Regions from separate parts of the Streptomyces sp. NPDC057702 genome, predicted to be linked through region 3. Evidence: riboswitches for the same ligand, from Rfam matches in the RefSeq annotation. Region 3 holds a riboswitch; each other region holds the start of a gene.

Evidence for each region. Region 3 has a riboswitch for cyclic di-AMP ahead of ACFVFR_RS10740 (M23 family metallopeptidase). Riboswitches for the same ligand answer to the same signal wherever they lie in the genome.
Region 1: linked by a shared signal. The riboswitch ahead of ACFVFR_RS20440 (C40 family peptidase) and the one ahead of ACFVFR_RS10740 (M23 family metallopeptidase) in region 3 are both predicted to bind cyclic di-AMP.
Region 2: linked by a shared signal. The riboswitch ahead of ACFVFR_RS06180 (M23 family metallopeptidase) and the one ahead of ACFVFR_RS10740 (M23 family metallopeptidase) in region 3 are both predicted to bind cyclic di-AMP.

The regions. Positions count from the first base shown of each region.
Region 1 is NZ_JBHVJC010000025.1:110,159-119,749, reverse strand. It holds gene ACFVFR_RS20460 (SDR family NAD(P)-dependent oxidoreductase) at 1-4,500, opposite strand, end outside; gene ACFVFR_RS20455 (FcoT family thioesterase) at 4,553-5,116, opposite strand; gene ACFVFR_RS20450 (TauD/TfdA dioxygenase family protein) at 5,126-6,031, opposite strand; gene ACFVFR_RS20445 (SAM-dependent methyltransferase) at 6,634-7,689, shown strand; cyclic di-AMP (ydaO/yuaA leader) riboswitch at 8,115-8,305, shown strand; gene ACFVFR_RS20440 (C40 family peptidase) at 8,309-8,782, shown strand; gene ACFVFR_RS20435 (hypothetical protein) at 9,021-9,591, shown strand, end outside.
Region 2 is NZ_JBHVJC010000006.1:114,371-123,961, forward strand. It holds gene ACFVFR_RS06165 (DNA topoisomerase (ATP-hydrolyzing) subunit A) at 1-974, opposite strand, end outside; gene ACFVFR_RS06170 (M16 family metallopeptidase) at 1,213-2,631, shown strand; gene ACFVFR_RS06175 (M16 family metallopeptidase) at 2,691-4,058, shown strand; cyclic di-AMP (ydaO/yuaA leader) riboswitch at 4,504-4,665, shown strand; gene ACFVFR_RS06180 (M23 family metallopeptidase) at 4,680-5,597, shown strand; gene ACFVFR_RS06185 (HPr family phosphocarrier protein) at 5,937-6,218, opposite strand; gene ACFVFR_RS06190 (GNAT family N-acetyltransferase) at 6,365-9,562, shown strand.
Region 3 is NZ_JBHVJC010000011.1:152,437-162,027, reverse strand. It holds gene ACFVFR_RS10745 (aldo/keto reductase) at 1-380, opposite strand, end outside; gene ACFVFR_RS10740 (M23 family metallopeptidase) at 509-1,654, opposite strand; cyclic di-AMP (ydaO/yuaA leader) riboswitch at 1,666-1,834, opposite strand; gene ACFVFR_RS10735 (PP2C family protein-serine/threonine phosphatase) at 1,981-3,150, opposite strand; gene ACFVFR_RS10730 (DUF6227 family protein) at 3,298-4,209, opposite strand; gene ACFVFR_RS10725 (SGNH/GDSL hydrolase family protein) at 4,733-6,421, opposite strand; gene ACFVFR_RS10720 (RidA family protein) at 6,622-7,023, opposite strand; gene ACFVFR_RS10715 (winged helix-turn-helix transcriptional regulator) at 7,521-7,901, shown strand; gene ACFVFR_RS10710 (GNAT family N-acetyltransferase) at 8,034-8,717, opposite strand; gene ACFVFR_RS10705 (Asp23/Gls24 family envelope stress response protein) at 9,122-9,591, shown strand, end outside.

The sequences.
Region 1 (9,591 bases), on a different contig from region 3:
GACCTCGCCCGCGCACTCCTGGCCCAGCGGGGGCTCCAGGGGTCCGGTGCCGGCCTCCTCGGCGAAGACCCGGTGCAGCCCCAGGACGTTGAACACGTCCTTGAGCGAGAGGCCGGCCGCGTGCACCCGGACGCGGATCTGGCTGCCGCGTGGCTCGGGCTCGTCCTGGAGGGGGGCCGTGACGACGCCGGTGAACTGGCCGTACTCCTTGACGACCAGCTCCACGTCCTCGCCGGACGGGCCGCCGACGCCGGTGAAGACGCGGCGCACGTGGCGCAGTCCGGACCGGTAGGCCACCTGGTACTCGGTGGAGTCCTTGGCGGCCCACTCGTCGAGCAGTGCCGCGTAGCCGCCGGTGCCGTGGGCGGGCAGGTCGAGGAGGGTGACGCGCTGGGCGGGGTACTCGGTCCACATCACGTGGCCGAAGCCCCAGAGGGTGGCCGCGGCCCAGGTCTCCTGGTCCCCGCCGGGCTCGGGCGCGTCGCCCGGCACCCACTGGCCGCCCTCGGTGACCAGCCACAGTCGCTGGTCACGTCCGAAACCGACCGCTTCCAGGGCGTCCCGCAGGGCGAGCAGGTCGCGGTAGTTGCGCTCGCACTCGGCGCGCAGCGACTCCCCCGCGTCGCGGCGGGGCTGCCAGAACCAGCACACGTCGGTGGGGTGTCCGTCGCGCAGGGGTACCGCCGCCTCGGTGGCGCCGGGCACCACCGTGAGGGTGACGTTGCGCTCCTTGGCGGGGTCGGTCAGCTCGCCGAGCGCGTCCTGGCCCGCGCCGATGAGCAGCGCGTGGCGCGGCTCGGGGTCGGCGGCGCGCAGCGAGCGCTTGACCCAGCGGACCTCGGAGTACATGCGGTCGCGGTCGGTGGTGGCGCCGGCGACCTGGCGCAGGGTCAGCCGTTCCATGACGAACACCGGGCGGTCGCCTTCGAGGACGAGCAGGTCCAGCACGGGTCCGGGTGCCTGCTCTCCCGGCGCGTGCTCGTCGCCCGCGGGCCCGGCCTGGCCGGTGCTCACCAGGCGCAGGACGCTACGCAGGGTGGTGCCGCGCGGCTTCTTCAGGAGTCGGCAGCTCTTGATGCCGACGGGCATGGCGACCACGTCGCTGTCGCCACGGAGGGCGGCCAGCGTCTGGAAGGCGCAGTCCAGGATGGCCGGCGGCAGGAACTCGGGGCTGGCCCCGTCCTGACCGCGCAGCTCGCCGATGGCCAGATCGGGGCCGTGGGCCGTGGCCTGGGCGAGCCCCTGGAAGAGGGGGCCGTAGTCGACGCCGATCTCGGCGAAGTCGGCGTAGAGCTCGTCGGCGGTCAGTCGGGCGCGGGGCTCGCCGGCCACTGCGGCCAGGTCACGCAGGTCGCGTCCGGTCGCGTCGAGACCGGGGTCGGGCTCGGCGCCAAGGAGGGCGGTGACGTGGCGCCGCTCGATGGTCGGGGCCCCCGGCTCGTCGCCGGGCAGCAGGCTGACGATCTCCGCGTCGGCGGTGCCGTCGGGGCGCGGGGTCCAGCGGGTGCGGAGTTCGACGCTGCCCTCGTCGGCGATGAGCAGGGCCTCGTGCAGGCTGACGCCGGTCAGGGGCAGGCCGCTCTCGCCGAGTACGGCGTCCTGGAGGGCGATGAGCATCTCGACGTAGCCGGCGCCGGGGAAGACGATCTTTCCCATCACCTTGTGGTCGGCGAGGTAGCCGGGCCGGTCGCCGCTGACGCGCGAGGTGAACTCCCTGACGCCCTGGGCGCGCTGCTCCGGACTCGAGGTCTCCTTGCCGAGCAGCGGGTGGCCGCCGGTCGCACCGCCGGCCTGGAGCGGGGCGGCGGGGGCGGGGAGCCAGTGCCGGCGCCGGTCGAAGGCGTACGTGGGCAGGGTGATCCTGCGGCGCTCGCGGCCCCGGTGGTGTTCGGCCCAGATCACGGGCGCGCCGGCGGCGTAGAGCTGGGCCAGCGCCTGGCGGGTGACGGTGGCGTCGGTGTCCTCGGCGTGCAGGCTGTTGAGCCAGGTGTGGCCGGCCGCGTCGTCCAGGCACTGCTTGCCCATGCCGATGAGCTCGCTGGCGGGGCCGCATTCGAGGAAGACGTGCCGGCCGCGTTCGGCGATGGCGCGCATGCCGTCGGCGAACTTGACGCCCTCGCGCAGGTGGCGGGCCCAGTAGTCGGGGGTGGAGATCTCGGCGGGGCTGGCGACCTTGCCCGTCAGGTTGGAGATGAGGGTGAACTCGGGCTCGTGGAAGGTGAGTGCGGCGACGACCTCACGCAGGTCCCGGGCCGCGTCGGTCATCAGGGGCGAGTGGGAGGCGCAGGAGACCGCGAGGCGGCGGTTCTTGATGCCCCGCTCGGTGAGCTGGCGCTCCACGAAGGCCAGCGACCGGGTGTCGCCGGACAGGACGAGCTGGCGGGTGCCGTTCACGGCGGCGACGGACAGCTCGTCGTGGCCGTCCATGAGGCCGGCGACCTCGGCGACGGACGCTTCGACGGCGGTCATGGCGCCGGGTGGGGAGGCGTCCATCAGTCGGGCGCGGGCGGCCATCAGGGTGACGGCGTCCTCCAGCGTGAACAGGCCGGCGACGGTGGCCGCGACGATCTCGCCGATGCTGTGACCGGCCAGTACGGAGGGGCGTACGCCCCACGACAGCCACAGCCTGGCCACCGCGTACTCCAGCGCGAACAGCGCGGGTTGCATGAAGCTGATCTGGTGGATGAGGTCGGCGTCGTCGACCTCGCCCAGGATCATGGCGCGGATGGAACGCCCCAGGTGCGGGGCGAACAGCCGGTCGCACGCGTCCAGGTGGTCGCGGAAGACGGAGAAGCGCTCGTACAACGGCCGCCCCATGCCCACGTACTGGGTGCCGCCGCCGGAGAACAGGAACGCCACCTGCGCCCCGCCGGCGGCCGGGCTGGCCTGCCCGGCCTTGGCCAGGGCGCGGTCCAGCAGGCGGGCGACGTCGTCGTGGTCGCGGACGACGCCGGCCAGGCGGAGCGGGAAGTGGGCGCGGGCGACGTTGGTCGAGTAGCACAGGTCGCCGATGTCGGTCTCGGGCTCGTTGCGCAGCAACCGCTGGTAGCGCTGGATCTGGCCGGTCAGCGCGGGTGCGGACTTGGCCGAGAGGGTGAGGACATGGCCGCCGTCGTCGTCCTGGGGGGTGGCCGGCGCGGCCACGGGCTCGGGGGCCTGTTCGAGGACGACGGAGGCGATGGTGCCGGTCAGGCCGAAGGAGTTGACCAGGGCCCGCTTGGTCTCGGCCGTCCACGGGTGGGCCTTGGTGGCGACCGCGACCGGGGAGCGCTCCCAGGGGATCCGGGTGGAGGGGGTGGTGAAGTTCAGGTGCGGGAAGATCGTGGACTCGCGCATCTGGAGCGCGGTCTTGACGAGCCCCCCGATGCCCGCCGCCGACTCCATGTGCCCGATGTTGGTCTTCAGCGATCCGATGGTGACCGGGTCGCTGGGGCTGTGCGACTCGCTGAACACCGAGGTGATCGCGCCGATCTCGATCGGGTCGCCCAGCGGGGTGCCGGTGCCGTGGGCCTCGATGTAGGAGATGTCGCGCGGGCCGATGCCGGCGGACCTGAGCGCTCTGCGCATCAGCCCCTCCTGCGCGGTGCCGTTGGGCACCATCAGGGAGCTGCTCTCGCCGTCGGAGCCGACGGCCGAGCCACGGACCACGGCGTAGATCCGGTCGCCGGCGCGCTGCGCGTCGGAGAGCCGCTTGAGGACGAGCGCGCCGCCGCCCTCGCTGCGGCAGTAGCCGTTGGCCGCCTCGTCGAAGGTCTTGCACCGGCCGTCGGGGGCCAGCATGTTGGACTGGCTGGCGAGGATGTAGGGGCGTGGGTTGACGATGGCGTTGACGCCGACGCACAGCGCCACATCGGTCTCGTCCTGTCGCAGGCCCTGGGCGGCCAGGTGGACGGCGACCAGCGACGCCGAGCAGGCGGTGTCGATGGTCATGCACGGTCCGCGCCAGCCGAGGAAGTAGGACAGCCGGCCCGAGACGGCGCTGAGCGCGGCGCCGGTGGGCATGTAGCTGTTGAGCTCCTCGTTGGCGTACGCGCCCATCTCGCCCGCGTAGTCGGTGTTGCTGACGGCGACGTACACCCCGCCCCGGCCGTGGCGCAGTGGACCGGGGTCGATGCCGGCGTCCTCCAGCGCCTCCCAGGCGGTTTCCAGGCTGAGCCGCTGCTGGGGGTCGATGTAGTCGGCTTCCTTGGGCGAGATGTTGTAGAACTTCGCGTCGAACTGGTCGATGCGGTCCAGGAATCCGCCACGCTCGCACCGGATGACGCCCTTGGCCTCCGGGTCGTCGGAGGTGAGTCCTTCGGGGTCCCAGCGGTCGGTGGGCAGTTCGCGCAGTCCGGACTGGCCGGTGCGCAGGAACTCGGCGAACTCGTCGGGCGCGTTGCTGCCGCCGGGAATGCGCAGTCCCATACCGACGATGGCGATGGGTTCGGGCACGACTCCGGGTGCGGTGGGGGTGGCGTTCGCGGTGCGGTCCTGTGATTCAGTGACGTGAGGTGACATGGCTCCTGCTCTTCTTTTCGCACAGTCCGTGCCAGGTGTTGACGCGACGCATTTACGCGGCCCGGTTTCTCGTCGTTCGTACGGCGAGCCGCACACCGCCGTGACAGGCGGGCATGTCCTGTTCGCCGTAGCGACACAGCGTGCTGACGAGGGCGATCGAACCGTCCTCGCCATCGCGTTCGTCAATGCCGACGACATCGATTTCGCCCCAGAACCCGCGCCCGCGCATGGCGCGGCGAAAGGTGCTGCGAAAGTCGACGATAAGGATGTCGGGGAGCTGCCGCTCCCAGAACTCCTCGAGCGTCCAGGTGCTGAACGGCCACATGGTGTGCTCTTTGACGGACTTCGCCAGCAGGTAGTAGACGAGCTGGTTGAAACACAGGTTGAATTCGACCGAGTTGAAATGTCCGGTGTCGTCGATGTAGCACGACTCGGGAATGGTGAACTCCCCACGCGCGCTGACCCGCCCGCCGTCGCGGGGTTCACCCTGGCGGGTGACGGTGGCGCTGGTGAGGTAGCGGCAGTGTGGCTTGTACGGGGTGAGGACCTGGCGCAGGAGCGGCTCGTCGCAGCCGTACCGGACGGACCGCGACGAGGCGGGTGTGATGAGTTCCACGGGGTCCCCTCAGCGGCCGTCGGCCGGCTGCTGGGCGCCGATGCCGGCGTAGAACTCGTACGCGTCGTGGACGGTGACCCGGTGCGAGACGGTGGGCTCGGGCTTGACGGTGTGCCGGGCGCAGTGCACGAGGCTGCGGTTGTCCCAGACGAGGAGGTCGCCCTTGTCGAAGGTCTGGAGGTGGATGTTCTCGTGCTGGAAGGTGGGGTCGGCCTGACCGACGGCGCTCAGCAGCTCCCGCAACAGGCTGTCGGGCAGCGGCGTGCCATCGGCCTGCTGGAGTTCGAAGGTGAACGCCTCGCTGATGTAGAGCAGCGGCTCGCCGGTGACCGGGTGCGGGAAGACGGTGGGGTGGGTGACCGCCGGGGTGTGGTCCTCGATCTCGGCGAGCACGTCGGTGATCGGTCGGTAGACGTCGTCGGGGCGGATCTTGAAGTACCGCCGGACGCTGTTGCGGCTGTACGTTCCCTCGATGGCGTTCTTCATCTCGCGGGAGAGCTTCTGGTACGCCCTGCCCATGTCGATGAAGTAGGTGCCGCGGTTTTCCCGGGGCACCACCTGCGGGTAGATGAGCGTGAGCCCGAAAGGCCGGGCCATGAACGAGTAGTCGTGGTGCCAGAACTTCCCTGTCTGGGGCACGCCGATTTGCTGACCTGACTCCCTCACGTTGGAGGAGACGAAGATCTCCTTGTGCTCCGGGTGGTGGTACATCGGCTGGTAGTAGGTTTCCACTTCGCCCAGTCGTCGACCGAAGGCGACGAATTCCGCGGGCGAGAGGCTCTGCTGCTTCAAGACCACGATCTTGTGCTCGTAGACCTTCTCCTTGAGCGCGACCATTTCCTGGTCCGAGGCGCTCATGACATCGAGTTCGAGGTCCACGCCCAAGGCGGCTTCCGTTTGTGGTGCGGTGGTCATATCTCCCCCAGCGGCGTGCCGGTTGGTTAAACGATGCACTGGCGGCACCACCGTTCAGCAGCGGCCTTAGGTCAACCTTGAAGCGCGCTGAAACGGAGGGGTGATCTCACCTACAGGCGTTCGGGGGGCACTTGAGCGGACGGCGCCGAACTCCTTGGGCCGACTGGGCGGAGACCCGGGTGGCCCACTCGGCGGCAACCGGACTATATGTCACCCGTACGAGTGGACCGGGGTCTCGGCCGCGCGACGTCGTACCGGCGACTCGGCCTGGCCAATCGCCTCGGAATACGGTGCGCCGGGGCGTGCTGGAGTGAAAGGGCGGGCGCGCTGGGCCCGGTGCGATCGGTCAATCTCCTGATACACCTGTCCCCTGCGCGTGATCGACGCGCGACGTATGGGCCCGCGGGGCGTTGGGCAGTCAGTTCCCCAGCGCACGTGTGCCGTCAACCCTCCTGGTGTGACAGCCGTCCGTGGTGCGCGCCACCCGCCACCGCGTCGCCGGCCGCCGGGTCGCGGGCTGCGGTGCCGGCGGGGCGCGCGTCGGCCCGACCGTCGCCCGCGCGTACGCCATCGCCACCCCCAGCACAGATGAGGAACTCCCCGTGAAGATCCGCACGTTCGCCAAGCTGGTGCGCAGCAGTCACTTCTCGCTGGCCATGCGGCTGCCCAAGGACCTGATGGCGCCCGCCTACCGCGCCTCGTTCCTGGCCGCCGCCGCCGGCAGCGGGGTGCTGCGCCACCTGGCGCGGCAGCCGCTCGACGCGCCCGCACTCGCCGACGAGCTCGGCATGCACGGAGAGGAGCACCTGCTGGGCGCCTGGCTGGAGATGGGCGTACGGCTGGGAGAGCTCGGCCAGCGCGGGGGGCGCTACCGGCTGCGTGGTCGGCTGGCCAGGGCGTTGGCCAAGGCGGAGGCGGACGCGTACGTGGCGCTGCTCGAACAGCTCATGCGCTTCCACGCCCCGCTGCTGCTGGACGCCCCGGCGATGTTGCGCGAGGGGCGGCGGGTGGCGATCACCGACCAGGACGGCGCGCTGATCGCCCGTTCCTCGCGTGTGCTCGAACCCGCCGTGCAGGCGGTGGTGGAGCAGCACGTGGACCGGGCGGCGCCGGTGCGCCTGCTTGAGGTGGGGTGCGGCAGCGGCACCTACGTGCGGCACGCCGCCTCGCTCAACCCCCGGCTGACGGCGGTGGCCATCGACCTCCAGGACGAGGTGGTGGCCCAGGCCCGGGGGAACCTGGACAAGTGGGGGCTGGCCGATCGGGTGGAGGTGGTGCGCAGCGACGTGCGGACCTACGCCACGGAGCAGAAGTTCGACCTGGTCACCCTGCACAACAACATCTACTACTTCCCCGAGGGCGAGCGGACCAAGGTGCTGGAGCGGGCGCGCTCCTTCCTGATGCCCGGGGGCCGGCTGCTGCTGACGACGAGCTGCCAGGGCGGCGGGCCCGGTATCGAGATGCTGAACCTGTGGTGCGCCTACGCCGACTTCACCGGCACACTGCCGCGCCCGACCGAGCTGCTGGACCAGATGCGGGACGCGGGCTTCACGCGGGTGCGCTCCCGTCGGCTGGTGCCGGGTGAGGAGTTCCGGGCCTTCGTCGGTACGAGCTCGTTCGACGGCCCGGCCGACGGCCCGCGCGAGACGGCCGACTGAGCCGCGTTCACACCCCAAGGCGGCGCGCGCGGCCCTGGGCGGCGCCGTGTCGCCCCGGCGGGGCGGGGGCCGCGCGCTGTCGGCCCGCGCCACGGGGGTGCCGTCGCGGGGTGCCGGGCTCGCCGACGGCCCGCGCTGGGCGCGGCGTGACGTCTCGTCACCGCCCACACTCCGGACCGGGCGCGTTCGGCGGCTGCATGGCCCACAGCCGCGCCGCGCCGTGGAACCTCCCCGTCCGGTTTGCTGTTTCCGCAGGTCAGGGCGAGTGTGCGCGACTCGTATGGGGTACCTGTGGCGGCGCGGTTCTGCGTCACCGACGAAGGTGAAGAACTTCACATACGGCCCTTTCGGCTGCGATTTCGGGCCGTGAATGACGCAGTATCCCTATCCGACAGCACCAAGCCCCCGTCACCACGGCGGGGCGGTCCGGGCGGACGCCGAGTCCTGCCGCCGCGCGGACCCAGGGAGAAGACCACGGATCGGCAGGAACGGGAGACCCAGGTACGACGGGCCACGAATTCGGTGGCCCTTGGGGTGAAGCCACGTAGATGGCCGGGCAACTTCGTCAGCCCGAACCCGACAGGTCATCTTTCGCAGGCGGATGTCGAAGGGCTTTCGTATGTCCGCGCAGCCACGTATACCCGCGCTCGCCACCCGTATCGGCACCGCGTCCGCTCTGACCGCGACGGTGTTGGCGGGCTCCTCGCTCGTACCGGCCATGTCGACCGACGCACAGGCGGCCACGACCTCCGGCAAGGCGCTCAAGGTCGCGGCCGGCAAGAAGGGCGCGCCCTACAAGTACGGGGCGGTCGGCCCGCACCGGTTCGACTGCTCGGGGCTCACGCTCTACTCGTTCAAGAAGGCGGGCAAGAAGCTGCCGCGCACGGCCGCCGCCCAGTACAACAAGACCCGCCACCTGTCCGCGAAGTCCCGCAAGGCGGGCGATCTGGTCTTCTTCCACTCCGGCCGGAACGTCTACCACGTGGGCATCTACGCCGGGCGGAACAAGATCTGGCACGCGCCCAAGCCGGGCAAGTCGGTGCGGCTGGAGAAGATCTGGACCAACAAGGTCTGGTACGGCCGCGTGCGCTGAGCCGTCCCACGGCCGGGCCGTGGTCGTCGGGCGGGTGGCGGCGCGCGCCGTCACCCGCCCGTTCGCGGGCCAGGATGAGGCAGGGGCCTTCGGATGTCCCGGCTTTGCGCCACGCTCACCAGGCCGGGTGATGTTCCCGGGGCGGACGTCACCCTCAGGAGGCACTCGGCGTTGTCCTCGACGTGCCGACCGAATCACGGTCGGCCTGATGCAACGAGGACGAGTCATGATGCGAGGAATGACGGGTGCGGCCGTCGTTGCGGCGGCGCTGGCGTGTGCGGTGACGCCGGCCCAGGCCCGCGAGACGACCACGCCGATCCAGAACGGCAAGGCCGAGTTCTGCCTGACCAAGCCGGCCGCGAAGCGGCTCGCCGAGGCGAAGATCCGGTTGGCCGCGACGGGGGGCGCCAAGCTCACCGGCAAGCAGCACCAGTGTGTGTCGTTCCCGCTGACCGAGGGCACCCGGGACTACGCGAAGCTCAAGGGCGGGGTGACCTTCCGCGACCGGGACGACCGCCTGGACCTCACCAAGATCCACAACTATGTCAACAAGACCCCGCACACGCAGGTGTCGGCCTCGGTCAACCGGGCCAAGGCGCGGCAGGTCGACTTCCTGACGTACTCCATCAAGCGGGAGAACGCCCAGACCACGCCGAAGCAGATCAAGGCCGTCGACGTACGGACCGCGCTGACCGCCGACGGCGAGAAGCTGCTGAAGAAGACGTTCGGCAAGTCGCCGCTGCGCGCGGGTGAGCACGCGTTCGTCCTGAACGCGGTGGCTGACCTGCCGCAGGGCGCGCCGGACCTGC
Region 2 (9,591 bases), on a different contig from region 3:
TCGGGGTTGAAGCCGTTCTTGATCTCGATGACCAGCCGCAGCCCGTGCTCGCGGTCGGTGAGGTCCTTGACGTCGGCGATGCCCTGCAGCTTCTTCGCCCCGACCAGGTCCTTGATCTTGGCGATGACCTTCTCCGGGCCGACCGCGAACGGCAGCTCCGTCACGACCAGGCCCTTGCGGCGCGGCGTCACGTTGTCCACCGACACCGTCGCGCGGATCTTGAAGGTGCCGCGACCGGTCTGGTACGCGTCCCGCACGCCCCCCAGGCCGACGATGCGACCGCCGGTGGGCAGGTCGGGGCCGGGCACGAAGCGCATCAGCGTGTCCAGGTCCGCGCCCGGGTGCCGGATCAGGTGCCGGGCGGCGGCGATGACCTCGCCGAGGTTGTGCGGCGGCATGTTCGTCGCCATGCCGACCGCGATCCCCGACGAGCCGTTGACCAGCAGGTTCGGATAAGCGGCCGGGAGCGCGACGGGCTCCTGCTCGCTGCCGTCGTAGTTGGGGCTGAAGTCGACCGTGTCCTCGTCGATGGACTCGGTCATCAGCGACGTGGCCGAGGCCATCCGACACTCGGTGTACCGCATCGCGGCGGGCGGGTCGTCGTTGCCCAGCGAGCCGAAGTTGCCGTGCCCGTCCACCAGCGGCAGTCGCATCGAGAACGGCTGGGCCATGCGCACCAGCGCGTCGTAGATGGACGCGTCACCGTGCGGGTGCAGCTTGCCCATCACCTCGCCGACGACCCGGGCGCACTTGACGTACCCCCGCTCGGGGCGCAACCCCATGTCGTTCATCTGGTAGAGGATGCGGCGGTGCACCGGCTTGAGGCCGTCCCTGGCGTCGGGCAGCGCGCGGGAGTAGATGACCGAGTAGGCGTATTCGAGGAAGGAGCCCTGCATCTCATCGACGACGTCGATGTCGAGGATGCGCTCCTCGAAATCCTCCGGTGGCGGGGTCTTCGTGCTGCGGCGGGCCATCGCGGCTGCGGCTCCTTCTCCTACCGGTACGAGTGCTGACGTCGACCATTGTGGCCCGCCGCACTGACAACGCCGACCACGACCCGGCTGGTCGCGCCCGGACGGGAGCGCCGCGCACCCCGCGCCGACGCCACCGCGCGAGCGTCCTTCGCGGGGAACTTCGCCAGATGTCAGCCCGCTTGCATACAGTGACAGGACTGCTCAACCCGCGATAGATCGCGCGATCGAAGGGACGTACATGCCCATGGGTCACACGGCCACGCAACAGGCCGGCTCCGGCGGCCTGACAGCGACCGAGCACCGCCTGGCGAACGGTCTGCGTGTGGTGCTCTCCGAGGACCACCTGACCCCGGTCGCCGCGGTCTGCCTCTGGTACGACGTCGGCTCCCGCCACGAGGTCAAGGGGCGTACGGGACTCGCCCACCTCTTCGAGCACCTGATGTTCCAGGGCTCGAAGCAGGTCAGCGGCAACGGGCACTTCGAGCTCGTGCAGGGCGCCGGCGGTTCGCTCAACGGCACCACGAGCTTCGAGCGGACCAACTACTTCGAGACCATGCCCGCCCACCAGGTGGAGCTGGCCCTGTGGCTGGAAGCCGACCGGATGGGGTCGCTGCTCTCCGCGCTCGACGAGGAGAGCATGGAGAACCAGCGCGACGTGGTGAAGAACGAGCGCCGCCAGCGCTACGACAACGTGCCCTACGGCACCGCCTTCGAGCGGCTGACCGCGATGGCCTACCCGGAGGGCCACCCCTACCACCACACGCCCATCGGCTCGATGGCGGACCTGGACGCGGCGTCGCTGGAGGACGCGCGGCAGTTCTTCCGTACCTACTACGCGCCGAACAACGCCGTGCTCTCCGTCGTCGGCGACATCGACCCCGAGCAGACCCTGGCGTGGGTCGAGAAGTACTTCGGCAGCATCCCCGCGCACGACGGCAAGCCCACCCCACGGGACGGCGCGCTGCCCGACACCATCGGCGCGCAGTTGCGCGAGGAGGTGCGCGAGGAGGTGCCCGCGCGCGCCCTGATGGCCGCCTACCGGCTGCCGCACGACGGCACCCGCGAGGCGGACGCCGCCGACCTGGCCCTGACCGTGCTCGGCGGTGGCGAGTCCTCCCGCCTGCACAACCGGCTGGTGCGCCGCGACCGCACCGCCGTCGCGGCCGGCTTCGGACTGCTGCGGCTGGCCGGCGCGCCCTCGCTGGGCTGGCTGGACGTCAAGACCTCGGGCGGCGTGGAGGTGCCCGCCATCGAGTCCGCCGTGGACGAGGAGCTGGCCCGCTTCGCCGCCGAGGGCCCGAGCCCGCAGGAGATGGAGCGGGCCCAGGCGCAGCTCGAGCGCGAGTGGCTGGACCGGCTGGCCACGGTCGGCGGCCGGGCCGACGAACTGTGCCGGTACGCGGTCCTCTTCGGTGACCCGCAGCTCGCGCTGAGCGCGGTGGACCGGGTCCTGGACATCACCGCCGACGAGGTGCGGGCCGTCGCCGCGGCCCGACTGCGTCCCGACAACCGCGCGGTGCTGGTCTACGAGCCGACCGAGCCCGCCGAGACCGGCGAGGGCGAGGAGACCGTGGAGGCCACCGAGCCGACCGATGTCGTGCGGGCGGCCCCCGCCGACGCGGCGACCGAGGACAACGACGAAGGGGCGGGCCGGTGAGCGACGCAGCGACCACGACCGCGACACAGACCGACGCGACGGACACCACCGTGACCAGCATGCAGTTCCACCCCCAGCCCCAGCCCGGCCAGGCCAAGCCGTGGGCCTTCCCCGCACCCGAGCGCGGCCAGCTCCCCAACGGCCTGACCGTGCTGCGCTGTCACCGGCCGGGCCAGCAGGTCGTCGCGGTCGAGGTCAACCTCGCCGCGCCGCTGGAGGCCGAGCCGCAGGGGCTCGAAGGCGTGGCGACCATCATGGCCAGGGCCCTGTCCGAGGGGACCGACCGGCACTCGGCCGAGGAGTTCGCGGCCGAGCTGGAGCGCTGCGGCGCCACCCTGGACGCCTACGCCGACCACCCGGGCGTGCGGGTCTCCCTGGAGGTTCCGGCCTCCCGGCTGACCAAGGCGCTCGGACTGCTCGCCGACGCGCTGCGGGCCCCCGCCTTCCCCGAGAGCGAGGTGGAGCGGCTGGTGCGCAACCGGCTCGACGAGATCCCGCACGAGCTGGCCAACCCGGCGCGGCGGGCCGCGATGACGCTGTCCAAGGAGCTCTTCCCGGCCGACTCCCGGATGTCCCGGCCCCGCCAGGGCACCGAGGAGACGGTGACGGGCGTGGACGCCGCCGCCGTGCGCGCCTTCTACGCCGCCCACGTGCGCCCGGCCACGGCCACCGCGGTGGTCGTCGGCGACCTCACCGGCGTGGACCTCGACCAGGCGCTCGCCGAGACGCTGGGCGCCTGGAGCGGCGACACGGCCGCGCCGCGCCCGGTGCCCGCCGTCACCGCCGACGACAGCGGCCGGGTCGTCATCGTGGACCGGCCCGGTGCCGTGCAGACCCAGCTGCTCATCGGACGGGTCGGCGCCGACCGGCACGACCGGGTGTGGCCCGCGCAGACGCTCGGCACCTACTGCCTGGGTGGCACCCTCACCTCCCGGCTGGACCGCGTGCTGCGCGAGGAGAAGGGCTACACGTACGGCGTGCGGGCCTTCGCGCAGGTCCTGCGCTCCACGCCGGAGGGCACCGGCCTCTCGCTGCTGGCCATCAGCGGTTCGGTGGCCACCGAGGTGACCGGCCCGGCGCTGGAGGACGCGTGGAAGGTGCTGCGCACGCTGGCCGCCGAGGGGCTCACGGACGACGAGCGTGACGTGGCCGTGCAGAACCTGGTGGGGATCGCCCCGCTGAAGTACGAGACGGCCGCCTCCGTCGCGGGCACCCTCGCCGACCAGGTGGAGCAGCACCTCCCGGACGACTTCCAGGCCCACCTCTACCAACGGCTCGCCGAGACCGGCACCGTCGAGGCGACCGCGGCGGCGGTGGCCGCCTTCCCGACGGACCGTCTGGTGACCGTGCTGGTCGGCGACGCCTCGGTGATCGCGGAGCCGGTCAAGGCGCTGGGCATCGGTGACGTGCGGGTGGTGACCGGCTAGCACGAGGCGTGGCGGGGCGCGGAAGCCCGTAGGCGTACCGACCGGGCTGGCGCGCCGTCAGGCGGCGTGGGGCCCGGTGCGGTCCCGCGCCGTCCCGTCTCCCGCGCTCGCCGCCCGGAGCCCGCCGTGAGGCGTGTCCCGGAGCGTTCGCCGGTCCGCGTGCGGCGGCTCGCGTCGCCGCCTCGCCAGCGGCGGCGCCCGAATCGCCCCGACCCACACGAGCGGAGCGCGGAGCTCCGGTCGCCGACGTGTGGTTACGGCGAGTCAGGAGGCCCTGGTGTCCCGTGGGATGCCAGGGCCTCTCGGTATGTCTGGTTTGCGGGAGAGGCTGCCCGTCTGCCGTGTGGCGTGCGCAACATTCACCCGGTTCTGTTTGCCGATCAAAAGACGTCCCGCTTAGCGTCAGCCCCGTTGCTCGTCACAGATCAGCCACACCCGTGGCACCGGGCAGCCATCGCCGAGTCCCTCATGGCGCGAGCCAGGGGAGCCGGGGACCCATGTCCCCTGGGGTGAATCGGCCGCCATCCTCGCGAGGGGCGTGGCGACCGTAGGAGACCTTCCTGCTCCGAACCCGTCAGCTAACCCGGTAGGCGAGAAGGAAGGAAAGGAGTACGCCTCCTCATGGCGCTCACTCGTGCCACTGGGCGGCACCGTCGCCCCAGCCGTCTTACCCGGAGCAGCGCGAACGTGGCGGGCATGGCCACTCTCGCCGCCACCGGAGTCGTCGCCGGCATAGCCGCCCCCGCGATGGCCGCCTCCGGCGCCGCCGGCTCGCAGGAACCCCAGGACACCGGTCTGCGTCAGGCGGTGGCCCTCAACGACGGCATCGCCGACAAGATCGGCGCCCAGGCCGACGCCCAGTACTCCGCCGCCGAGCAGGCCGCGGCCGAACAGCAGGCCGAGGAGGAGGCGCGCCAGCAGGCCGCCAAGCACGCCGCCGAGATGAAGAAGAAGGCGGAGGAGGCCAAGCGCAAGGCCGCCGCCGAGGCCGCGAAGAAGAAGGCCGCCGAGAAGAAGGCGGCCGAGGCCCGCGCCGCCGAGGCGCGTGAGGCCGCCGAGACCCGTGCGACCGAGACCCGCGAGGCCAGCGACACGCGGGCCACCCGCACCGTCGAGCGCACCACGCTGGGCGCCGCCTACGTCTCCCCGGTCGCGGGCAGCTACGTCTCCACGCAGTACCAGGCGTCGGGCGGCAACTGGTCCTCCGGCAGCCACACCGGCATCGACTTCCACGCCGGCCTGGGCACCTCGGTGCGTGCCGTAGGCGCCGGCACCGTCGTCGAGGCGGGCTGGGGCGGCGCGTACGGCAACAACGTCGTGATCAAGATGAACGACGGCACCTACACCCAGTACGGCCACCTCGACTCGCTCTCTGTCTCGGTGGGTCAGAGCGTCGCCCCGGGCCAGCAGATCGGCCTGGCCGGCAACACGGGCAACTCCACCGGCGCGCACCTGCACTTCGAGGCCCGCACGTCGCCCGAGTACGGCTCGGACATCAACCCCGTCGCCTACCTGCGCTCGCACGGCGTCAACATCTGAGCCGGAGCCGGCCCCGCGCGGACGGCGGCAGGGCACGGGGGCGCACCCACCCGTGCTGAGCCCGGCACGCCCGGGGCCACCGGTCGGGCGGCCGTGAGCTCGCCCCCGCGCGTCGCGTCATCTCGAAGGCCCCACCCCCGCCGGGTGGGGCCTTCGGCATGCGCGCTCCGGGGCGGGCCGGTGGCGGCCGAGCCGAGCGGTCGGCCCGCCGGGGGCCCTGAGACGTACGCGGGCGGGGCGCGCCCCGGGGGTGCGGGCGGATGGGAGGCGCGGGAAACGACGAAGCCGCGGTGACGACCCTGGGGGCCACCGCGGCTTCGGAAGGTACCGAACGGCGAGTCAGACCGTCTCCGGGAGCTCCTCAAGGCCCTCGGCGACGAGCTTGGCCAGACGGTCGAGCGCGGCGTCGGCGCCGTCGGCCTCGGAGGCCAGCACGATCTCCTCGCCGCCCTGCGCGCCCAGGCCGAGCACGGCGAGCATCGAGGCGGCGTTGACCGGGGAGCCGTCCGACTTGGCGATCGTCACGGGGACGCCGGAGGCCGTCGCGGCGCGGACGAAGATCGACGCGGGGCGAGCGTGCAGGCCCTCTGCCCAGCCGACGGTGACGCGGCGCTCAACCATGGTGTTGCCCTTCAGGTGGTTGCTGTTGTCTAGACCAGTCTCTCACGGGGTGCGGTGTGCTCCGGCGGAGCCCTTCCACAGCCTGCCCCGGCACAAGGGCGCGCGCGAATCGAACCGTTGTCGGTGCCCCCACCTAGTCTGGACCCATGGAAACGCCGCCCGAGCACGCCTACCCGACCCACTGGGAAGCGGACGTGGTGCTCCGTGACGGCGGCACCGCCCAGATCCGCCCCATCACCCCCGACGACGCCCGGCGCCTGGTCGACTTCTACGAGAAGGTCTCGGACGAGTCCAAGTACTACCGCTTCTTCGCCCCCCACCCCCGGCTCTCCGACCGCGACGTGCACCGCTTCACCCACCACGACTACGTGGACCGGGTCGGCCTGGCGGCGACGGTGGGGGACGAGTTCATCGCCACGGTGCGCTACGACCGCATCGACGCGCGCGGGCTGCCCGCGTCCGCGCCGGCCCAGGACGCCGAGGTCGCCTTCCTGGTCCAGGACGCCCACCAGGGGCGCGGTGTGGCCTCCGCCCTCCTCGAACACATCGCGGCCGTCGCCAGGGAGCGCGCCATCCGGCGCTTCGCGGCCGAGGTGCTGCCCGCCAACACCAAGATGATCAAGGTGTTCACGGACGCGGGGTACACCCAGCAGCGCAGCTTCGAGGACGGGGTCGTCCGGCTGGAGTTCGATCTGGAACCCACGCCCCGGTCGCTGGCCGTCATGCGCGCGCGGGAGCAGCGCGCCGAGGCCCGCTCCGTGCGGCGGCTGCTCGCACCCGGTTCGGTCGCGGTCGTCGGGGCCAGCCGGGGGCCCGGCGGCGCCGGGCGGGCGGTGCTGGTCGACCTGCTGACCGGCGGCTACACAGGGCGGGTGTACGCGGTCAACCACGCCTTCGCGCCCGGCCGCTCGCGGCTGACCGGCGACGACCTGGCCCAGGCCCGCCGCGAGGCCGCCCCGCCCGGCCCGCCGGCCGGGGTCCGGGCCGACGCGCCCCCGCCCGAGGCCGCCCCGCCGGACACCGCGGGCGGGTGGGAGGGCATCGCCGCCTACCGCTCGGTGCGCGACATCGAGGAGCCGGTGGACCTGGCCGTCGTCGCGGTGCCGGCCGCGCAGGTGCCCGCCGTGGTCGCCGACTGCGGCGAGCGGGGCGTGCAGGGCCTGGTCGTGGTCTCCTCGGGGTACGCCGAGAGCGGCCCCGAGGGTCTGGAGCGCCAGCGGGAGCTGGTACGCCAGGTCAGGTCGTACGGGATGCGGCTGATCGGTCCGGGCGCGCTGGGGATCATCAACACCGCCGGCGCGGTACGGATGAACGCCTCCCTCTCGCCCCAGATGCCGCCGACCGGGAACCTGGGCCTGTTCACCCAGTCCGGCGCGATCGGCATCGCCCTGCTGTCCGGGCTGCACCGCAGGGGCTCGGGCCTGTTCGGCATCTCCACCTTCGTCTCGGCCGGCAACCGCGCGGACGTCTCGGGCAACGACCTGCTCCAGTACTGGCACGACGACCCCGCCACCCAGGTCGCGCTGCTGTACCTGGAGTCCATCGGCAACCCCCGCAAGTTCACCCGGCTGGCCAAGCGCACCGCCGCCCTCAAACCGGTCGTGGTCGTCAAGGGCGCCCGGCACAGCGGCAGCGAGCCGCCGGGGCACGCGGTGCCCACCACGCGCATCCCCGACGCCACGGTCTCCGCCCTGTTCCGGCAGGCCGGCGTCATCCGCGTCGGCACGGTCACCGAGCTGGCGGACGTGGGACTGCTGCTGGCCGCGCAGCCGCTGCCGCGCGGCCCCCGGGTGGCGATCCTCGGGAACTCCGAGTCGCTCGGCCTGATCACCTACGACGCGTGTCTGACCGAGGGCCTGCGCCCGCTGCCACCGCTGGACCTGACCACGGCCGCCGAGCCCGCCGACTTCCGGACGGCCCTCGGGCGAGCCCTGGCCGACGACCTGTGCGACGCCGTCGTCGTCACGGCCATCCCCGCGGTCGACGGCGGACCGGCCACCGAGCTGGCCTGGGCGATCCGTGAGGCCACGGCCGCGAGCGGCACGGCGAAGCCGGTGGCCGTGGTGCACCTGGAGATCCCCGGCCTGGCCGCGACCCTGGCCCAGCCCGCCGACCCGGCCGCGCCCCCGCCGCGACCCGCCACCGACGGCCAGCCGACCGCGCCACCGGCACCCGACGTCGACCACCCGCCGCACGCGAGCCGGGTGCCGGCCTACCCCGTGGCCGAGCGCGCGGTGCGGGCGCTGGCCGAGGCCGTGCGGTACGCGCACTGGCGACGGCAGGCCGCCGAGCCCGGCCGCGTGCCCGAGTACGACGACATCGACGAGGCGGGTGCCGGCGCCGACATCGACGTACTCCTGGCCGCGCACGCGCGTGAGGAGTCCGAGCGAGCGACGCCCCCCACCCCGCCCACGGCCTCCCCCGTCAGCCCCGTTCCGCCCGCACCGGCCACGGCACCGCCACCCCCGGCCGCCGAGCCCACCCCGCCGGTCGCCCCCACCGAGAGCGGCGCCGCGCCCGAAGACCCCGCCGTGCCCACCGGCCCTGCCGTGCCCACCGGCCCTGCCGTGCCCACCGGCCCCGCCGTGCCCACCGGCCCCGTCGCGCCCGGCAGGCCCGCCTCGGCGAGCCGTGGGCGCGCGCGTCACCTGCCGCGCAGTTTCGCGCTCTCCGCGCCCGACACCCAGCGGCTGCTGGCCCGCTACGGCATCAGCGTGCTGCCCGCCCGGCCCGCCCCGGACCCGGACAGCGCCGCGCGGGCGGCGGCCCGGCTGGGGTACCCGGTGGCCCTCAAGCCCACCGCGCCCCACCTGCGCCATCGCGCCGACCTCGGCGCCTTCCGGCTCGACCTCGGTGGCGAGCGGGAACTACGTCGGGCCTACGCCGAGTTGACCAGCCTGTTGGGCGGGCCCGACGAGCTGCGGCTGGTCGTCCAGCGCATGGCTCCCCGTGGCGTGGACACGGTGGTGCGGGCCGCGATCGACCCGGCCGCCGGCGCCGTGCTCTCCTTCGGTCTGGCCGGCGCCCCCTCCGAGCTCCTCGGCGACACCGCCCACCGGCTCATACCGGCCACTGACCGTGACGTATCCGAGCTCATCAGGTCGGTGCGCACCGCTCCGCTGTTGTTCGGCTGGCGCGGCTCGCGGCCGGTGGACACCGCGGCCCTGGAGGAACTGCTGTTGCGCGTCTCGCGACTGGTGGGCGACCACCCCGAGGTGGTGGCGGTGCACCTGGAGCCGGTGGTCGTGGCCCAGCGCGGACTGTCCGTCCTGGGCGCGTCGCTGCGCCTGGCCCCGCCCCCGATCCGTACGGACGTCGGGCCCCGCCACCTGCCCGCGTACTGACCCCCGCCCCCGCTGCCCACCCCCGCCCG
Region 3 (9,591 bases):
TACAGGTCGATGTAATCCGTACGCAGCCGCCGCAACGACGCCTCGACACCGGCCGTGATGACCTCGGCGCGCAACCCCGGGCGCTCCGGTACGCCGTTGCCCACCTTGGTCGCGATGACGACGTCGTCCCGCCGGCCACGGGCCGCGAGCCAGTCGCCGATGATGGTCTCCGACTCGCCGCCCGAGTTTCCCGGCACCCAGGCCGCGTACACGTCGGCGGTGTCGACGAAGTTGCCGCCCGCCCCCGTGTAGGCGTCCAGGATGGCGAAGGACTGGGCCCGGTCGGCGCCCCAGCCGAAGACGTTGCCGCCCAGCGCGAGGGGGGACACCTCGATGTCGCCGATCCGGCGCGTGCGCGTGCTCTGTTGTTGATCAGCCATGTTCACGCGCAACGGGCCGGTCCTGAGGGCTATTCCCCCCGGGCCCGTGGCCCGGCGGGCGACCGGGCCGCGCCGGGCCCGCGCGCGGAGCCCGGCCCCCGCGCGCGGGGGCCGGGTCGTGCCGTCGGCTAGGGCTGGAGGCCGTGGTTCTGGAGCCAGGCCATCGGGTCGATCGGCGCGCCACCGCTGGGGCGCACCTCCAGGTGCAGGTGCGGGCCGGTCACGTTGCCGGTCGCGCCCACCCGGCCGATGACCTTGCCCGTGCCGACCGTGCCGGTGGTCCGCGTCATGGACGACAGATGGCAGTACCAGATCTCGGTGCCGTCATCGAGTGTGAGGACGATCCGGTAGCCGTACGAACCGGCCCAGCCGGCCTGCGTGATGGTCCCGCCGTGCACCGCCCCCACCGGCGTGCCGGTGGGGGCGGCGAAGTCCAGCCCGGTGTGGTTGGCCGACCACATGTCGCCGGCCTGCCCGAAGGTGGACGTCAGCGTGTACGAGCCGACGGGCAGGGCGTAGCTGGCGGCGAGCTTCGCGCGGCGCTCGGCCTCCGCCTTCCGCTGGGCCGCCGCCGCGCGTCGGGCCTCGGCCTCGGCCGCCTCGCGCTTGGCCGCCGCCTCGGCGGCCCGCTCCCTCTCCACCTCGGCGGCCTTCTTGCGGGACGCCTCGGCCGCCGCCTCGCGTGCCGCGGCCCGTTCGGCGGCCTCACGCTCGGCGGCGTCGGCCGCGCTGTGCTGGGTGTCGGCCTGCTGCAGGATGCGGGCCCGCAGCGCCTCGCCCGCGTTGGCCGTGCCGTGCGCGGACTCCTCGGCCGTCAGTCCGGCCTGGCTGAACGGCGCGTGGGCCGCGGCCTGCCGTTCGGCGGCCTGGCGCTGGTCGGTGTCGGAGCCGCCGTCGGAAACGAGCGGCCCGACGCCGGGGAGTTCGTCGGCGTCGGGCAGGGCGGCCTTGACCTGGTCGGCGATGGGGCCGAGGTCGGGCATCGATATGGGGGGCTGGGGGCGGTCCTTGGCGCTGGCCATGCCGCCGGCGCCGACCGCCGCGATGACGCCCACGCCGAGCACGGCGCCGCTGCGGGCCATCGATCCGCCGCGCTGTTTGACCACGCGGTGCCGGCCACGGACGGGGGCGACGGATTCGGCGGTGGGGTTCCACTCCTCCCAGGGGCCGTCCCCCGCCTCGCTCCCGGGCGGTGCCCAGGGAGGCCCGGCGGGGTCCTCGACGTCGTCGTACGCGGGGGAAGCCTGGTCGAGGGCAGACCTGTTGGACGCCACGGAGGCGTGCTCCTTTCCTTCCTTCTCGCCTACCGGGTTAGCTGACGGGTTCGGAGCAGGAAGGTCTCCTACGAGTCGCGGACGACCCGATTCACCCCAAGGGTTGGTTCCCCGGTTCCCTCGCCACGGCACCGCTGTGAGCTGCGATGACGCACCTACGGGATTCGGCGACGGCGCACGGTGCCGCCTCTGGCGGCGGCTGTGACGGCCGCGCTGCGTTATCGAACGTTAATAGAGGCCGGGGTGTGATTCCAAGCTGTTCCGGGGAATACCCGCTCCGCTTCGACGGCACGCCGGTACCACCTCAGCACAGGGGTCAAGATCGGCTACCCAGCGCAGTCGTCGGGGCTCCGACGGGCCCGTCGGGCGACCGCCAGACCCGGCGGTCCCGGCCGCCGCAGCGCCAGCAGCGCCATGTCGTCGGCCCGCTGCCCACCGGCGTGCCGGCCCACGTCGGCGATCAGCGTGTCCAGGAGCGCGTCCGGGCCCACGAAGCGCCGGCCGCTCAGGCGCCGCGTCGGCTCGTAGAACCGCCCGCTGGCATCGCGCGCCTCGGTCACCCCGTCCGTGAGCAGCAGCAGCGTCGCCCCGGCCGGGAAGGGCAGCTCCTGCACGGTGTCCCGCCAGGCGGCCAGGTCCCGCATGCCCAGCGGCAGCGCGTCGGCGTCCGGGCTGAGCTCACGCACGTGACCGGTGGGCAGCAGCAACAGGGGCGGCGGGTGGCCCCGGTTGACGAGCCGCAGCGCGCCGCCGTCCTCCCCGATCTCGACCAGCACGGCCGTGGTGAACCCCTCGAACTGGTCGAGCCCCACCCGCCGGTCGCCCTCCCGGTCCAGCGCCCGCTCCAGCCGGTCGGCCAGCCCCTCCAGGGACGGCTCCTGCTCGGCGGCCTCCCGGAAGGCCCCGATGACGACGGCGACGGCCTCCACGGCCTCCAGCCCCTTGCCCCGTACGTCGCCGATGATCGCCCGCACGCCGTGCGGTGTCTCCTGCACCGCGAACAGGTCACCGCCGATACGGGCGTCGGTCTGCGCGGCGACGTAGCGGGCGGCGACCTTCAGGGGCCCGATACGGGCCGGGGGCGCGGGCAGCACGGCGCGCTGCGCGGCCTCGGCGACGACGCGTACGGTCGCCAGTTGGCGGAAGTTGCGTCGCACCACCAGGTTGATCGCCAGCGCCAGCAGCGCGACGGTGCACACGGTGACGACCTCGGTCACCGACAGGGCGTGGTCGCCGCCGCTGTGGAAGACCGCCAGCAGCACCGAGCTGACGGCGGCCGTCGCGGCCACCGCCGACGTCGCGCCCAGCGAGAACAGCGGGGCGGCGACCAGCGGCGCGGCCGACAGGAACGGCGAGGCCGTGTAGTGCGTCGGCATGAGCACGTCGAAGATGACGCCGCCGACCAGCAGGAACGCGGGCAGCCAGCGGGCGATCCGACGAGCCCGCGCGGCCCGTGGCGACTCCGCGCCCGCACCGGCCCACCCAGCACTCCCCACGCGTCGCTCCCGCTCTCGACTGGCCCGCACCCGGCACAGCGCCCCGCCGGATGCGTCCGTCCCAGCGTCCGGCCCACGCGGCGGGCGGGCGACCCGGAGGCGGCCAAGCGGGCGTACGCCACGCCGGGGCGCGGCGTACGCACCGGGTCAGAGCTCGACGCCCAGGGCGCGGGCGTGCCGGTCCGCCGCGCCCTCGGCGGCGGCCTCGTCCAGGTACACCTCACACACCAGCCGGCCGTCCGGCGTCAGGTTGTGCTCCAGCTCCCACAACACCAGCTCGCCACCACCCACCAGCAGGAACGCGTGCTCGTAGAACCGGCACCAGGTCGTGTCCGGGCCGGCCGTGCGCAGCCGGGGCTTGGTCGCCAGCGCGATGTCGTGCGCGAACGCCGTGGCCAGCAGGGCGCGTACGTCCTCGCCGGGACGGTCCGGGTTCTCCGCCCTGCGCAGCACCCGTCGCGCGTGGTCGGCGGAGTCGTCGATCGCGTACGTTCGCTGCGGCCCGAACGACCCCACCGTCGTACGTAGTTGCTCCGGCAACCAGAAGGGGGCGCTGTCCAGCTCGTCCCACAGTGCGCCCCCGATGCGCTCGTGCACCCGCCGCTCGGCGACCGTCAGTGAGCGCTCGTCTGCGTACAGCTCGTAGCACACCTGGGAGGTGCCGGCCGGCTCCTCGCCGGCCTCGGTCGGCGCCTCGCCCCGCGCACCGGGCTGACCGGCGGAGACGCGCCGCTCCCCGCGCGCCTCGGCGTCCGCTCGCGGCTCGCCGGTCGTGGGGGCCGGGCACGCCTTCGTGTCCGGCGAGGTGTTGTGCTCCAGCTCCCACAGCAACTCGCTGCTGCCGTCGGGGAGCAGGAAGACGTGGCGGTAGGTGTTGCACCCCACGGGGGCCGAGCGCCCGTTGCACTGGCGGCAGGAGCGCAGCTCGGACTGGTGCATCAGCGCGCCGCGCAACCTGGCGGCCAGCGCGTCGTCGATCTCGAAGCCGTTTTGAGCCCGGGTCAGCAGCCCGTCGAGGTGCGCGGCGGAAGGTTCTCCGCCTGGTTGTGCGTGCCCCACGTCCCTCTCCTCCCGAACATTGCCACGCCGCGCCCCCCAGCGACTCCCTCGCCACTTACGGTAGCGAAGTGAATACGGCAAGCGCGGTGGGTTTCCCGGAAGCCGTTCGTGAGATGCGCTCGTGCGTCGGTTCCGCGCCACCCACGCGCCATGCCACGCCCCCGGCCCCACGACCGGCCCGTCATGCTCCACCACGGGCGTCGCATGCGCCGGCGCATGCTCTCGCTGCTCTTTGCGCTCCCCGTGCGCCCGGAGATTTGCCCGTACTCACCCGCAAATCCGCACCCCCGGGTCGCCTGCCCGGGCTCCCAAGTCTGACGTGAAATAGACGCTCCACCGCGCAACCCACGGTGCCGCTCTGATATCGGGCGGCGGGGACGTACCGCCCGGCCACCGGGCGCTGGCGAGCCTCCCGCGACCGGTCGGGCCACGCGGCGCGGCGCGGCGGGTGCCTCGGTACGCCCCGAGACGCCCCGGTACGCCCCGGGCGGCGAACGGTTAGGGCGACACGGGGCGCGGGGGCTCAGCTCCCGTGCGGCGTGGCGGGGTCGGCGGCGGTGGCGGTGGCGGTGGCGGCGAACGGGCCGCCGGGGCCGAAGGCGAGGTGGGCGAAGCGTTCGCCGATGCGGCGCTGGGCGGCGTCGTCGGGGTGGATCTGGTCGGGCAGCGGCAACTCGGCGAAGTCGCGCTCGCCGTACAGGGCCAGGCCGTCCAGGTAGTACAGGTGCCGGTCGCTCTGGGCCCGCTGGGCCACCACGCGGCCGAGCTCGCGACGGATCGAGGTGAGCGTGAGCGCCCCGCTGGCGACCTGGGCCGGGTCGCCGTAGCCCCGGTAGCTGACGCCCGGGCCCGGCGCGTCGGGGTCCGGGTACATGGGCCCCGGCACCCGCTCGACCACCGGCGCGTGCAGCGGCGAGACGACCAGCAGCGGCGCCGTCGGGTGCCCCTCGCGCACCGTGTCCAGGAAACCGTGCAGCGCCGGGCCGAGCGTCCGCAGCCGGAAGGCGTCGAGCGCGACGATGTTGATGCCCACCTTCACGCTGATCAGGTCGGCCGGCGCGTCCCGGATGGCCCGGGCCGTGAACGGGTCGAGCAGCGCGTTGCCGCTCAGCCCCAGGTTGACCAGGTCCGCGCCGGCCAGCCGGGCGGCCACGGCCGGCCAGGCCCCGGTCGGCCCCGCCGCGCCGGCGCCCTGGCTGATCGAACTGCCGTGGTGCACCCAGCGCGGCGACGGGACACCGACCGCGCGCGGCGGCCGCAGCGGCGCGTCGGCGCGCAGCGCGACCAGTTCCACGATCGCGGCGTGCGGCAGCCAGATCTCCACGTCCTGCTCCCGCCCGGAAAGCCCCTCGAACCGCACGGCGACCACCCCATCGCGCGCGGGCACGCCGGGGGCGGGGGCGGGGGCGGGGGCCGCATCGGGGCCGGGGCTCACGTCGGGGTGAGGGTTCGTGTCGGGCCGTACGCCGGAGGCCGGGCCGGGGCCGGGGCTGACGTAAGGGTGAGGGCCCGCGTCAGGCCGTACGCCGGAGGCCGGGCCGGGGCCGGGGCTGACGTAAGGGTGAGGGCCCGCGTCAGACCGTACGCCGGAGGCCGGGCCGGGGCCGGGGCTGACGTAAGGGTGAGGGCCCGCGTCAGGCCCGGCATCGGGGGCGAGGTCGAGGTCAGGGCTCACGTCGGGGTCAGGGCCGCTGACGTAGGGGGCGGGGCTCGCGTCGGGTCGTGTCCTGTGTCGCGCCTCGGGACGCGTCGGGGGCCGTACGGCGCGGGGCGCCTCGGGGGCCGTTTCGGGGCCGGCTCCCGAACACGCGGCGGGGCGGGCGCCCGGGGGTTGACCGGGTGCGTCGAGTGGGGCCGCGATCCGGGCCGTAAGGCGGCCGTCCACGACGAGGTCGTACACGCCCGCGCGGCCGACCGGCGAGGCCGGCGGCTCGGCCGCGTCCGGGGCCGCGGGGTCCGCCGCGCCGGACGCGGACGCTCCGGGGAAGGGCACCACGTCGAGTTCCACGACCGTCGCCTCCGTACGGAACGCCAGCCGCACCCCCGACGGCTGGGCCTCCGCCAGCGCGCAGAAGCCGTCGGAGACCTGGGCCCGCGCGGCGGCGGGCAGCCGGTGCGGCAACACCCCGCGCGCGGTGGCCTCGACCTCCAGCGCCCCGCGCAGGGCGACGGGCCCACCTTTGGTCAGGGCCGTCGTCGTCCACGTGCTCACCGCCGCACCCACCTCTCACGGGTCCGCCACCATCGGAGTACCAGCCAAGCCGCACCCGACCTCGGGAGGCAAGGAGCCCGCCTCCGGCCAACCCCCATGCGCCTCCCGTCCGCCCCACCGCCCCGGCCCCACCCGACGCCGGGCACCGGTCTCCGCGCAGACCGCGCCGCACCGGTCCGTACCGCGTCGGCCTCGGTCGCTCAGGCGGGCAACCTGGTGTCCACGACGAGGCTGATCTCGACGACCTGGCCCGGGAAGGTGAGTCCGGCGACGCCGACGACGGTGCTGACCGGCCGGTGGTCGCCGAAGTACGCCAGGTTGCCGGCGGCCGTCGCCGCCGCGTGGCGCGGCAGGTCCACCACGTACAGCTGCTGCGAGACGACCTGGCGGCGCGCGGCGCCGTAGTGCGCCAGGACCTTGTCGATGTTGGCGTGGGTCAGCCGGAGTTGGGCCTCGAAGTCGTCCGCGTGCCGGAACGCGCCCGCCGCGTCGAACGCGAGCTGACCCGACACGTGGACCAGATCGCCCGACCTGATCGCCTGCGCGTAGCCGAACTCGTGCTCGGCCGGCACGTGGTGGTGGAAGACGTCGGTCGCGGCCATGGTTCGTGTCCCTCGTGTCTCTCGTGTTCCTCGTGCGAGCGGATGGTCGGTGACCGCGAGGCGAGCACCCCACCGGGCGGGGCGGCGGGAGGAGCCCCCACGCGGGCCAACCCCCACCCGAGGTGAGCCCCACGCGGCGTGAGCCCCACGCGGGGTGAGCCCCACACGGGGTGAGCCCCAACCGAGGTGAGCCCCAACCGAGGTGAGACTCACGCGGCGTCAGCCTTACGCGACGTCAGGGTTGCCAACCCCCACCCAACGTCAGCCCCACGCGGCGTGAGCCCCACCCAACGTCAGCCCCACGCAGGGTGAGCCTCACCCCACGCGAGCCCCGCCCAGCGTGCACCCCACTCGACGTAGACCCCGCACGGGTCGGGCCGACCACGCCCCCCGGCGCCCCGACCCGACCGCGCCGTGCTCTCTTGCGGTTACTCGGGAACTGTAGGAAAGTGGCCACTGAACTGGAAGAACGCACTTTTTGGTGACGGGGGAACCTCATGGTGACCGAGCAGCTCACGGGCCTGCCCGAGGGCGCGGACCTGCGGCGCGTGGACTCCCTCGCGCGGGAGATCTTCTCCGACATCGCCAACAAGTGGGCCCTGTTGATCATCGAGGCCCTCGGCGACGGCACCCTGCGCTTCAGCGCCGTGCGCCAGAAGGTCGAGGGCATCAGCCACAAGATGCTCACTCAGAACCTGCGCATGCTGGAGCGGTACGGCCTGGTCGAGCGGACGGTGCACCCCACCGTGCCGCCGCGCGTCGAGTACACCCTCACCGAGCCCGGCCGGGCGCTGCGGGCCACCGTTGACGGCATGTGCGGCTGGACCCACCGCTACCTCGGCCACATCGAAGCCTCCCGCGACCGCTTCGACGCCTGAGCCCCACCCGCCGCAGCACCCTCACCGGCCGCGCCCCCACCACCCATCGGCACCGGGCCGCCGCACCACACTCGGGCCCCGCACCACACTCGGGCTCCGCCCGGCCCCGCCCAGCCCGAGACCGCGCCCCGGCTACGTCAACTCGCGCCCGAAGCACCACGAGCCCGGCACACCCACGTACGCCCCGAAGTTCGGTATCCGCTCGTACCCACACCGGGCGTAGAAGCGCACGGCGGCCGGCTGTCGGTCGCCGGTCTCCAGCCGCAGACCGCGCCACCCGCGCCGGCGCGCCCACTCCTCCAGCGCGACGAGCACCGCCTCGGCGACTCCCGTGCCCCGCCAGCCCGGTTCGACGTACATCCGCTTCAACTCGCCGACCCCGCCACCCAGGTCCCGCAACCCGCCACAGCCCACCGGCTCGCCACACCCAACCCCGGACCCGGCCTCCCCGTACACCTCCCGGGCCTCGCCCGCCCCGTGGGCCTCCCGCGCCGCGTACGCCACCACGAACACGGCGCTGTCGGCGGCGGACGGCGGGATGCCGGGCTCGCTGTCCGCGGTGCCGTACATCTCGGCGATCTCGGCCCGCTGCCGCGCTCGCAGCGCGACGGCGTCCGGATGCGTCCAGGGCACCTCGACGACCGCGTACCGGAGCCCGGTCCCCCACGGGGGCGCGACGTCCCGAGCCGCCGGACGGTGCGGCGATCCCATCGGGCGGCGCGCGTCCCCCGGGTGGTGCGGGGCCGCCGCCGGGCGGTGCGGGATCTCCGGGTCGGGTGCGCGCTCCGCACGCTCGACGTGGTGTCTGTCGGTCATGGGCGGATTGTGCCGACCCTCTGTTTCCCCGGAGTTACGCCGCTGTGGCCCACCGCGTCCGTGGGAAGAAGCCGGCGTCCGATGCTCGGACCGGGGGGCCACGGCGGCCCCGATTCGGATAAATTCCGGTTCCCGCGTGACGTTCGGGGAAGCGGGGGGTCCAAGTCCTCGTCGCCGTCCACCGATCGGCCACCGCCCCGAGGGCATCAGGCCGACGTACGGCGACGGACAGACGAACACGGCAGGAACACGGCAGGACGACGCATCGAAGCGCCCCCGACACACGTCGCGGGCGGCGGAGAACAGAACACACGACAGCAGCCGGCAGCACCCGGGCCGTCCGGAGCGGACCACGACCCCGTGGCCCGCCACCACGGCCCTCACGACTCCGAGGAGAGGACCCCATGTCGACCAAGACCGCCACCCCCGCGATCAACGAGCCCCGCACCGGCGACACCAAGCCCGCCACCGGCACCACCACCCTCACGGACTCCGCCGGCGCCGACAGCCAGCCCGCCACCCGGGGCAAGACCTCGATCGCCGACGGCGTCGTCGAGAAGATCGCCGGCATGGCGGCCCGCGAGGTCTCCGGCGTGCACGCCCTCGGCGGCGGCCTCGCCCGCACCCTGGGCGCCGTCCGCGACCGCGTGCCCGGCGGGCGCCCCAACGTCGCCCGTGGCGTCAAGGTGGAGGTCGGCGAGCGCCAGACCGCCATCGACCTGGACATCGTCGTCGAGTACGGCGTTCCCATCACCGACGTCGCCGCCGACATCCGCGAGAACGTCATCGCCGCCGTCGAGCGCATGACCGGGCTGGAGGTCGTCGAGGTCAACATCGCCGTCATCGACGTCCACCTGCCCTTCGACGACGACCA